2 regions of the Pseudomonas sp. GW821-FHT07F05 genome follow, and region 1 is predicted to be linked to the other one. Evidence: predicted binding sites of a transcription regulator. Region 1 holds the regulator's gene; the other holds the start of a gene.

Region 1 (4,625 bases):
AACAGCTCGAGAATCTCGCCGGCCTCTACCAGAAAATCCTGAAGGATTTCTTCATCGGCGCCGAAGCTCATTGGGGGGTGCTCCTAAAATTAACCGTCAAACCGATCCGGAGGCTGCACTGACGGCCTGCGCGCATTGCTTTCGTCGAAGCATTGGCGCGCGGGTCCAGCAGCCACTTTCACAGAAAACCTGAAGTCCGAGACAGAATGACCGAATCAGAATCCGAGGCTGGATAGCAGATCGTCAACATCATCCTGTCCGGATACAACGTCTTCACGTTTATCGGCATGAATCTGCGGACCTTCACCCTTGGAGTGAAGTTTTTCTTGTTCTTTTTGCTGACGGAACATTTCCTGGTCGTGCTCGATGCCCGCGAAGCGGTCCACCTGGCTCGCCATGAGCACCAGCTTGAGCAGATTGCGCTCGACTTCCGTGACCAGCGTGGTCACGCGCTTGATCACCTGACCGGTGAGGTCCTGGTAATCCTGGGCCAGCAGAATGTCGTTCAGGTGCGCAGAGACCTCGGTGGTCTCCTTCTCGCTGCGGGTCAGGAACACATCGACGCGGCGGGCCAGATCACGAAACTCTTCGGCGCTGATCTCGCGGCGCATGAAGCGTCCCCAATCGGCGCTCAACGACTTGGCGTCTTCAGTGAGCCCGTGCATCAACGGCGTGCTCAGTTCTACCAGATCCATGGTCCGGTTCGCCGCGTTTTCAGTCAGCCTGACGACGTACGACAGCCGCTCGGTGGCGTCGGTGATCTGGGAGACCTCCTCGGCCTGCGGCATGTTCGGGTCGATCTGGAAGTTGACGATCGCGCTGTGCAGCTCGCGCGTCAGTTTGCCGACTTCCTGATACAGGCCGCGGTCGCGGGTCTGGTTAAGCTCATGGATCAGTTGCACGGCATCGCCGAACTTGCCTTTTTCAAGGCTCGCGACCAGCTCTTGTGCGTGTTTCTTCAGGGTTGACTCAAAGTCACCCATTGTCGAATCTTTGGAATCCATAGCGCCCTCGCAGCGGACATCAGCTATTGACGCGCTCGAATATCTTTTCGATTTTTTCTTTGAGCACTTGCGCGGTGAACGGCTTCACCACGTAGCCGTTCACACCGGCCTGAGCGGCTTCGATGATCTGCTCGCGCTTGGCTTCGGCAGTGACCATCAGCACCGGCAGGCTGCGCAGACGCTCGTCGGCACGCACCTGACGCAACAGGTCGATGCCGGACATGCCCGGCATGTTCCAGTCAGTGACGAGGAAGTCAAAAGCGCCGCTTTGCAGCATCGGCAATGCGGTGAGTCCGTCATCTGCTTCGGCCGTGTTGGTGAACCCAAGGTCACGCAACAGGTTTTTTATGATCCGCCGCATCGTTGAGAAGTCATCAACGATGAGGATTTTCATGTTCTTGTCCAATTCGACCTCCAAGCAGTCTTTAACGCGTTCAGCACCTGAACGCGCGTTCAATCAATACCGGCTGTGCCGAACATCAAGAGGGGGTGGAATCGACCGGAACAAGCGCAGCGAAACCGGATCATCTACGACCCGGTTCGACCGACTCCTGCCGTGTCTCATTTGCTTCCCGCTCACGTCTTGCACAGCCGGTCTTACACGCAACACGCAGGCCTCGCGGCCTGCGCCTGATTCACGAACGTGCGCGCCACTCGCCAAGACGACCGCGCAACCGCGCCGCGCATTGACTGTGCAGCTGGCTGACCCGCGACTCGCTGACCCCCAGGACCTCACCGATTTCCTTGAGGTTCAGCTCTTCGTCGTAGTACAGCGACAACACCAGGCGTTCACGTTCGGGCAAGTTGGCAATGGCCTCGGCCAGCGCAGCCTGGAAGCGCTCGTCTTCCAGATCCCGCGACGGTTCGAGGGACTGGCTCGCGCCGTCCTCGTGCAGCCCTTCGTGTTCGCCGTCCTGCAACAGGTCGTCGAAACTGAACAGGCGGCTGCCCAGGGTATCGTTCAAAATCCCGTAGTAATCGTCGAGACTCATTTCAAGTTCGGCAGCAACCTCGTGATCTTTAGCGTCACGGCCGGTTTTTGCTTCGATTGCACGAATCGCGTCACTGACCATGCGCGTGTTGCGGTGGACCGAGCGCGGCGCCCAGTCCCCCTTGCGCACTTCGTCGAGCATCGCACCACGGATACGAATACCCGCGTACGTCTCGAAGCTGGCCCCTTTGGTGGAGTCGTATTTGGTCGAGACTTCGAGCAAGCCAATCATGCCCGCCTGGATCAAATCCTCGACCTGCACGCTGGCCGGCAGACGCGCCAGCAAGTGGTAGGCGATTCGTTTGACCAGCGGGGCATAACGCTCGATCAGCTCATACTGGGAGTCTTTGGACGATTTGCTGTACATGCGATAGCCACTTGCTGTCATGAGACGGGCCCTGCGCTGGTTTGATGCACGAGGCGTTCTACGAAAAATTCCAGGTGGCCGCGCGGGTTCGCCGGGAGCGGCCAGGTGTCGACTTTCTGCGCGATGGCCTTGAACGCCAGGGCACATTTGGAACGCGGAAACGCTTCGTACACGGCGCGCTGTTTCTGCACGGCCTTGCGTACGCATTCGTCGTACGGCACGGCGCCCACATACTGCAGGGCCACGTCGAGAAAACGGTCGGTGACTTTGGTCAGCTTGGCGAAGAGGTTGCGTCCTTCCTGCGGGCTCTGGGCCATGTTGGCCAGGACGCGGAAGCGGTTCATGCCGTAATCGCGGTTGAGCAGTTTGATCAGGGCATAGGCGTCGGTGATCGATGTGGGCTCGTCGCACACCACCAGCAGCACTTCCTGGGCCGCGCGGACGAAGCTCACCACCGACTCGCCGATGCCGGCGGCGGTATCGATGACCAGCACATCGAGATTGTCGCCAATGTCACTGAACGCCTGAATCAGCCCGGCATGCTGCGCCGGGGTCAGGTGGACCATGCTCTGGGTGCCCGATGCCGCCGGCACGATGCGTACACCGCCCGGGCCTTGCAGCAAGACATCGCGCAGCTCGCACCGCCCTTCGATGACATCAGCGAGGGTGCGTTTGGGGGTCAGACCCAACAATACGTCGACGTTGGCCAGACCCAGATCGGCGTCCAGCAGCATGACGCGACGTCCCAGCTCGGCCAGTGCCAGTGAAAGATTCACTGAAACGTTGGTCTTGCCTACGCCACCTTTGCCACCGGTCACCGCGATAACCTGTACGGGATGCATGCTGCCCATGTTAATTGTTTACCTTGTCTTGCTTAGACCTAAGCCACATGTCGGGCTGCACGTTCAGTGTCTGAACAATGCCTGGCAGACCATCGATGCAGGAAAATTCCACTGTCATTTTCTTCACCTAGCCCGCGCGCTTGCCGGTGCTGTGATAAAGATCCGCAAACATATCCGCCATCGCTTCCTCGCTTGGCTCCTCCTGCATCTGCACGCTGACAGCCCGGCTCACCAATTGGTGCCGACGCGGCAAATGCAGATCATCCGGTATCCGTGGGCCATCGGTGAGATAGGCCACAGGCAGTTCGTGTGTCACGGCCAGGCTGAGCACTTCGCCCAGGCTGGCCGTTTCGTCGAGCTTGGTCAGGATGCACCCGGCCAGGCCGCAACGTTTGTAACTGTGATAAGCCGCTGACAGCACCTGCTTCTGGCTGGTCGTCGCCAGCACCAGGTAGTTGCGCGCCTTGATGCCACGCCCGGCGAGGGTTTCCAGTTGCAGACGCAGGGCCGGATCGCTGGCTTGCAGGCCGGCGGTGTCGATCAACACCACGCGCTTGCGCAACAGCGGCTCCAGCGCCTGTGCCAGGGACTGGCCCGGGTCGACGTGGGTGACCGGTACATTGAGGATCCGGCCCAGGGTTTTCAGTTGCTCCTGAGCGCCAATGCGGAAACTGTCCATGCTCACCAGCGCGATATTTTGCGCGCCGTATTTCAACACATATCGGGCCGCCAGTTTAGCCAGCGTGGTGGTTTTGCCCATGCCGGCAGGACCGACCATGGCAATCACACCGCCCTCTTCCAGTGGCTCGACGTCCGGCGTGGCAATCATGCGGGCCAGATGGGCCAGCAGCATGCGCCAGGTGTGAGCCTGATCGTTGGAGTCCGGGACCATCGCCAGCAAGTCGCGGGACAGCGGGCCGGAAAGGCCGACCCGTTGCAGACGGCGCCACAGATTGGCCTGTTGCGGACGGCCGTCTCGCAGCTGGTTCCAGGCCAGCGAGCCCAGCTGGACTTCCAGCAGTTCGCGCAGGCCGTTCAATTCGGAGCGCATCGCTTCGTAGGCACGGTCGCCAACGCCCGGCTCGGCGTTGCGCTCGGCGCGTTCGGCGGCCACTGCGGCGTGGACGGACGGGCGAAACGGTTCTTCCAGCGTCGGTTCGATCTGCTTGCTGTCATCCATCGCAAGTCCGGCGAACAACTGACGGTTGGCGACAGTGTCCAGCTCGCTGCGGTGGGTCAGCTCAGCCTGAGCAGTGACGATGAGCGACTGAGTCTTGCGCAGCTCATCTTCGAGTTCGATGTTCGGTACACGCGGGGCCAGCGCAGACAGCTTGTAGTCCAGGGCGGCGGTCAGTTCCACGCCGCCAGCGATCCGCCGGTTGCCGATGATGGCGGCTTCAGCGCCCAGCTCATCGCGAACC
Region 2 (4,625 bases), on a different contig from region 1:
GGTGAGAAAGCGACAAATCTTATACGTCGCCTGGCTTTCGTCTTTCAACCCACACCCCATGCGCACCCGTGAAAACGTGCGCGCTGATCGCCCTCGTGCCTTGCTTGCGCGGCTTACCCCAGCTGGAATCTCGCGGTGTTGTCGCTCAAGGCCCTGCTGCCTTTGGTCAGGGTGTCTGCAGCCTGATTGACCGCACGCGCGCCGTCCAGCAAACGGCCTGCAGCCTGATCCACCTGTTGGATGTTGCCACTGACCTCGTCCGCCGTTGCGGCCTGCTCTTCAACCGCGGTGGCGATCTGTGCCAGCGTGTCGGTGACGATCTGCACGGCGCTGGCAATCTCTTCCAGCCGCTCGCCCAGCCCGGTCACCGACTGCGCATCACTCACCGCCTGGCCACACGCCGCTTCCATCAGGCTGACGGCTTGGCTGACGGTCGAGCGCAAGCTGTCCACGGTCCCGGCAATTTGCGCGGTCGACGCCTGGGTCCGCTGGGACAAACTGCGCACTTCGTCAGCGACCACGGCGAAGCCACGGCCCTGCTCGCCCGCACGCGCCGCCTCGATGGCGGCATTGAGCGCCAGCAGATTGGTCTGTTCGGCGATGCCGCGAATGGTGTCGACCACAGACTGAATTTGCTGGCCCTGCTCGCTGACCTTGCTCAGCGCGTTGGCGGTGTCGGTGAGTTTCTGGTTCAACTGCTGAATGCTCGCGGTGGTGCGCTGACTGTCGCGGCTGCTGTCCTCGGCGATGCGTCGGGTGGCCTGAGCGCTGCCGGACGCCGCTTCACAGCTGCGGGCAACGCCCATGGAAGTCGCGGCGAGCTCAGTAGCCGCCGCTGCAATCTGGCTGATCTGCTGTTGTTGATCTTCGACTTCGTTGAGCGTGCTGCCGGACTGCGCATTGAGGGTTAGCACCGCAGAGCCCAATTGCTGGGTTTCGTGGTTGACGCCCAGCAGACTGGTGCGCAGTTGCACCACGGCAACGTTGAGCGCGGTGCTAATGGCAGCCAGTTCGTCACGCCCTTCAACGGCGACCTCGACGCACAAGTTGCCGTCACGCAGGGACTCGGCCAAGGTCGTGATGCCTTTGGCGCTGCGCTGAATCGACGCCTGGAGGCACATGAAGAGGTACAGCGCCGCGAGCGCGAGAATGCTGAATATCGCGGCCACCGGCACAAACTGCTGAGTAGCCTGTTCATGGTAATAATCGAGCCGGCTGGTGAGTGAAGACAGTGACTGCTTGCGCAGGGCCGCCAGTCCGTCGCTGACGTTATCGACGCTGCGTTCGAAGCCGGCCGGGTCGAGCTTGATGCTGCCGCCGAACACACCGTCGTCGAGCACTTTCAGTTCGGTATCGAGGCGCTGAAGACTGTCTTCATACTGACGCGTCCAGACCTCCATACCCGGGTAAGCCTTTGCTTTTAGCGAGCCTACTGCTTTGACCAACTGATCGCGGGCGTCGCCGATGCGACTGCGCAGGTCGCGCATCTGAAGACGGCTTTGCAACGAGAACTGTCCGGACGCGATCGACGACTGGCCGATACTCGCCATGCGCCCTACCCGCTCGACAAGGTCCGGCGCCTGCTGCGTCGCGATCTGCATCAGCAAGTAGGTTTCAAGCCAGGGGTCTAGGATCAAGCCGCTGTCCATGGCGATCTGTTCGCGCAGGCTCTGCAGCGCTGTAAGAGCGGATGTGAAGCGGTCGTAGCCGTCCGGCCACCAGCCGACCGCCCGCAAGGATTCCGAATCCATGCCTTTGACCGAGGCCTGCAGCGCTTGATACCGGGTCATGATGTCCGCGCTGGCGTTCTGTGCCTTGAGTTCATCACCCAGGGAAGCCAGGGACCGGTTCAGGTCAGGGTTCGCAGCATCCAGCGCGCTCATGGCTGCCTTCGCGGCCGGCGTTGGATCATGAAGAATGTCGGCCGCCTTCCAGCGCGCAGCGCGATTGCGCTGGGCCGTCAGTTGCACATCCAGCGCATCGAGGGCCATGAGCTGACGCACGCCGGCTTGTTCCTGGGAAATCACCGCCAGCTTGCTGCGGTAATCCTGGCCGATCATCCACAGGCTGCCGGCAAGCGGCAAAATAAACAGAAAGAAGAGCACCTGAAACTTGCGTGCGAACCCGAGACGTCCGAGCAGGCGGATGCCTGGCGACAAAAGACTCTGCATAGCCGACTACTCCTCACCGACAAACGCTGCATGACAAATGATCGTCGCTGCGCTGCCTTACATTCTTACCGGCAAAATGCCATGTCTGTGTTTTGAAAACGATAACCGCCCATCTTTTGAACAAGGGAAGCGTTTGGGCCTATCGAAGTCTGCTGCCGCTTCCATCTATAACGGCAGCGTTGCGGCAGGCATAAGCAAGAACCGGACCGATAGCACGAAGCCATCAAACCGGGCACAAGCCCGAGGACGGTGCAGGATAGGTGCGCGAAAGTGGGGCAAAAGCACTCAGCGCCGAGTTAGAAACTGTCACCGACGTGCAGGGATGAGGAATGGCTGAAGGGCCGCGAGGCTAACCGATTGATCGTGTGGATAAATTTTTTCAAAGAGACGCTTGACACATCTCCGATCTGAGCGAATAATGCGCGCCACTTGGCTACATAGCTCAGTTGGTTAGAGCATAGCATTCATAATGCTGGGGTCCGGGGTTCAAGTCCCTGTGTAGCCACCAAGTACCTCAACAAAGCCCGCCTTGTGCGGGCTTTGTTGTTTCTGGCTTTCCGTGGCTAAAGTGGGATCCCAATACGCCGATAGCCCTGTACTGCATCTCGCAGGGCACGGAGGCAATATGAAGAAGATCGCTATCGCTGGACTGGTCGCTCTGCTTTCCATCGTTTCACTCTCCGCGTCGGCGTGTCCGAAAGGCACCCATCCGACAGGCGGGACGGGCTCTCACCACAAAGGCGGGACCTGCGTATAAGACCAGCCCGGCAATTGCCGGGCTTTTTGATGCTGTGGTCTAGTCTGAGGCGTCCAACGCCAATCTTCCTGTGGTCCGGGTGCAAGCGGCAATCCGTGACAACCGCGCCCTCGTCCAATAGATTACGCCCCTCGAAACGCCCCGAGCTTTTCGCGCCTCAACCCCAGTTAACGAAGCAGTGGATGTTCAATGTCTGATTCCCATACCGATCCGGCGGCAAACGCCGTGTCGTCGAAGCAAGCCTACGAAGAAGCCATCAACCTTTCACAACACGTGCCACAGGCCAAAACCATCAGCGAGATGGTGCTCGACGCTTTCCAGAGTGCCAAGGAAAGCGACCAGATTCGCGATCTGCGCCTGGCCATACGCGCCGCCCATGACCGATTCGATGATGACCAGGCCTACGAACTGATGGGTCAGCTTAAACAGCTCAAGGACGCCGAAGCCGCTGACATGGCCGCGCTCGAAGACCTGAGCGCGAAGTTTCCGATCAGCCGGATTCTCTCCAGCTATAAAGACGATCCGAGTTTTCAGGAGCTCGTCTACAGCCTGGCGTTGAAGGTACTGAACCAGACCCATCAAGCGGTCAGCAACCCGAGTGGCGGCAAGGGCAAAGCGACGCGGCCGAAGAAGGAAGCCGAGGTTTTCGTCATCAGCAAGGACGGCGCCAGCGTCACCCTGCCCCTGCGCACGCCGCGCTCCAAAGCCAACGCTGACCGCGAAGCCTATGAATTCCTCGGGTTCTCGTTCATCGGTGAAGGCGATGAAGCCGAACTGCAGAGCGAAGTGTTCGTGGACAAGGACGGCAACCAGCAGCCCGCCACGCGCAAAAACATCGTCAGCGCGATCCAGCAGCAGACGGCGTTTGAAGGGTTCAGCGCCGTTCAGCAATAAGCGGCAGCAATACGCTCGGCCCTAAGCCGGGCGACAAGCTCAACACCAGGACCGGTGGCGATCGTAGCGCCATGATGTAACCTCAGAGGCTGGCCACAGCGGTACCCACTGACGGTCGCCGCCCTCGAGAGGTGTTGAGCAATGCAGATTCTTGGTGAAACGATCATCGGGCAACGTGCTGTGCGGGGCCAGGCCGGAGAGGTGTTCGCCCTCGCCGCCACCACGGGTGAACCCCTGACACCTTCATTTGGCGCCAGCACGCTGGAAGACGTCAATGCCGCGTGCGAACTGGCCGAAGCTTCGTTCGACAGTTATCGACAACTGAGTGACGACCAACGCGCCACCTTTCTTGAGGCCATCGCCCAAGGTCTTCTCGATCTGGGCGATGTGCTCACCGAACGCGTGCATGTCGAAAGCGGCCTGCCCAAGCCGCGCCTTGAAGGCGAGCGGATGCGTACGGTCAATCAGCTCAAACTGTTTGCCAGCCTGCTGCGCGATGGGCGTTGGCACGGTGCCGTGGTCGACACCGCGCTGCCGCAGCGCCAGCCCCTGCCGCGCGCCGACTTACGTCTGCGGCGCATCGGCCTTGGTCCGGTGGCAGTGTTCGGTGCGAGCAACTTCCCCCTCGCCTTCTCGGTTGCGGGCGGCGATACCGCCTCAGCGTTGGCGGCCGGTTGCCCGGTCATCGTCAAGGCGCACCCGGCTCACTTGGGGACCAGCGAACTGGTGGGGCGCGTGATCCAGAAAGCCGCGCGCGACACCGGCATGCCTGAAGGCGTGTTCTCGTTATTGATCGACAAAGA

Evidence for each region. Region 1 encodes FliA, which starts transcription of late flagellar genes. Its sites were predicted from a motif close to CTAAAGTTTNNNNNNNNNNNGCCGNTAA; they were not measured.
Region 2: AC07RO_RS00125 (methyl-accepting chemotaxis protein) is a predicted target of FliA. The motif match lies at 2,339-2,366, and genes of this name have one in related genera.

What each region holds. Positions count from the first base shown of each region.
Region 1 is NZ_JBWKQL010000004.1:17,938-22,562, reverse strand. Features, by position in the region: gene AC07RO_RS11370 (chemotaxis protein CheA) at 1-71, opposite strand, end outside; gene AC07RO_RS11365 (protein phosphatase CheZ) at 216-1,004, opposite strand; gene AC07RO_RS11360 (chemotaxis response regulator CheY) at 1,024-1,398, opposite strand; gene fliA (RNA polymerase sigma factor FliA) at 1,640-2,383, opposite strand; gene fleN (flagellar synthesis regulator FleN) at 2,380-3,213, opposite strand; gene flhF (flagellar biosynthesis GTPase FlhF) at 3,332-4,625, opposite strand, start outside.
Region 2 is NZ_JBWKQL010000001.1:19,545-24,169, reverse strand. Features, by position in the region: gene AC07RO_RS00125 (methyl-accepting chemotaxis protein) at 114-2,171, opposite strand; tRNA gene AC07RO_RS00120 (tRNA-Met) at 2,603-2,679, shown strand; gene AC07RO_RS00115 (hypothetical protein) at 3,118-3,822, shown strand; gene AC07RO_RS00110 (aldehyde dehydrogenase (NADP(+))) at 3,964-4,625, shown strand, end outside.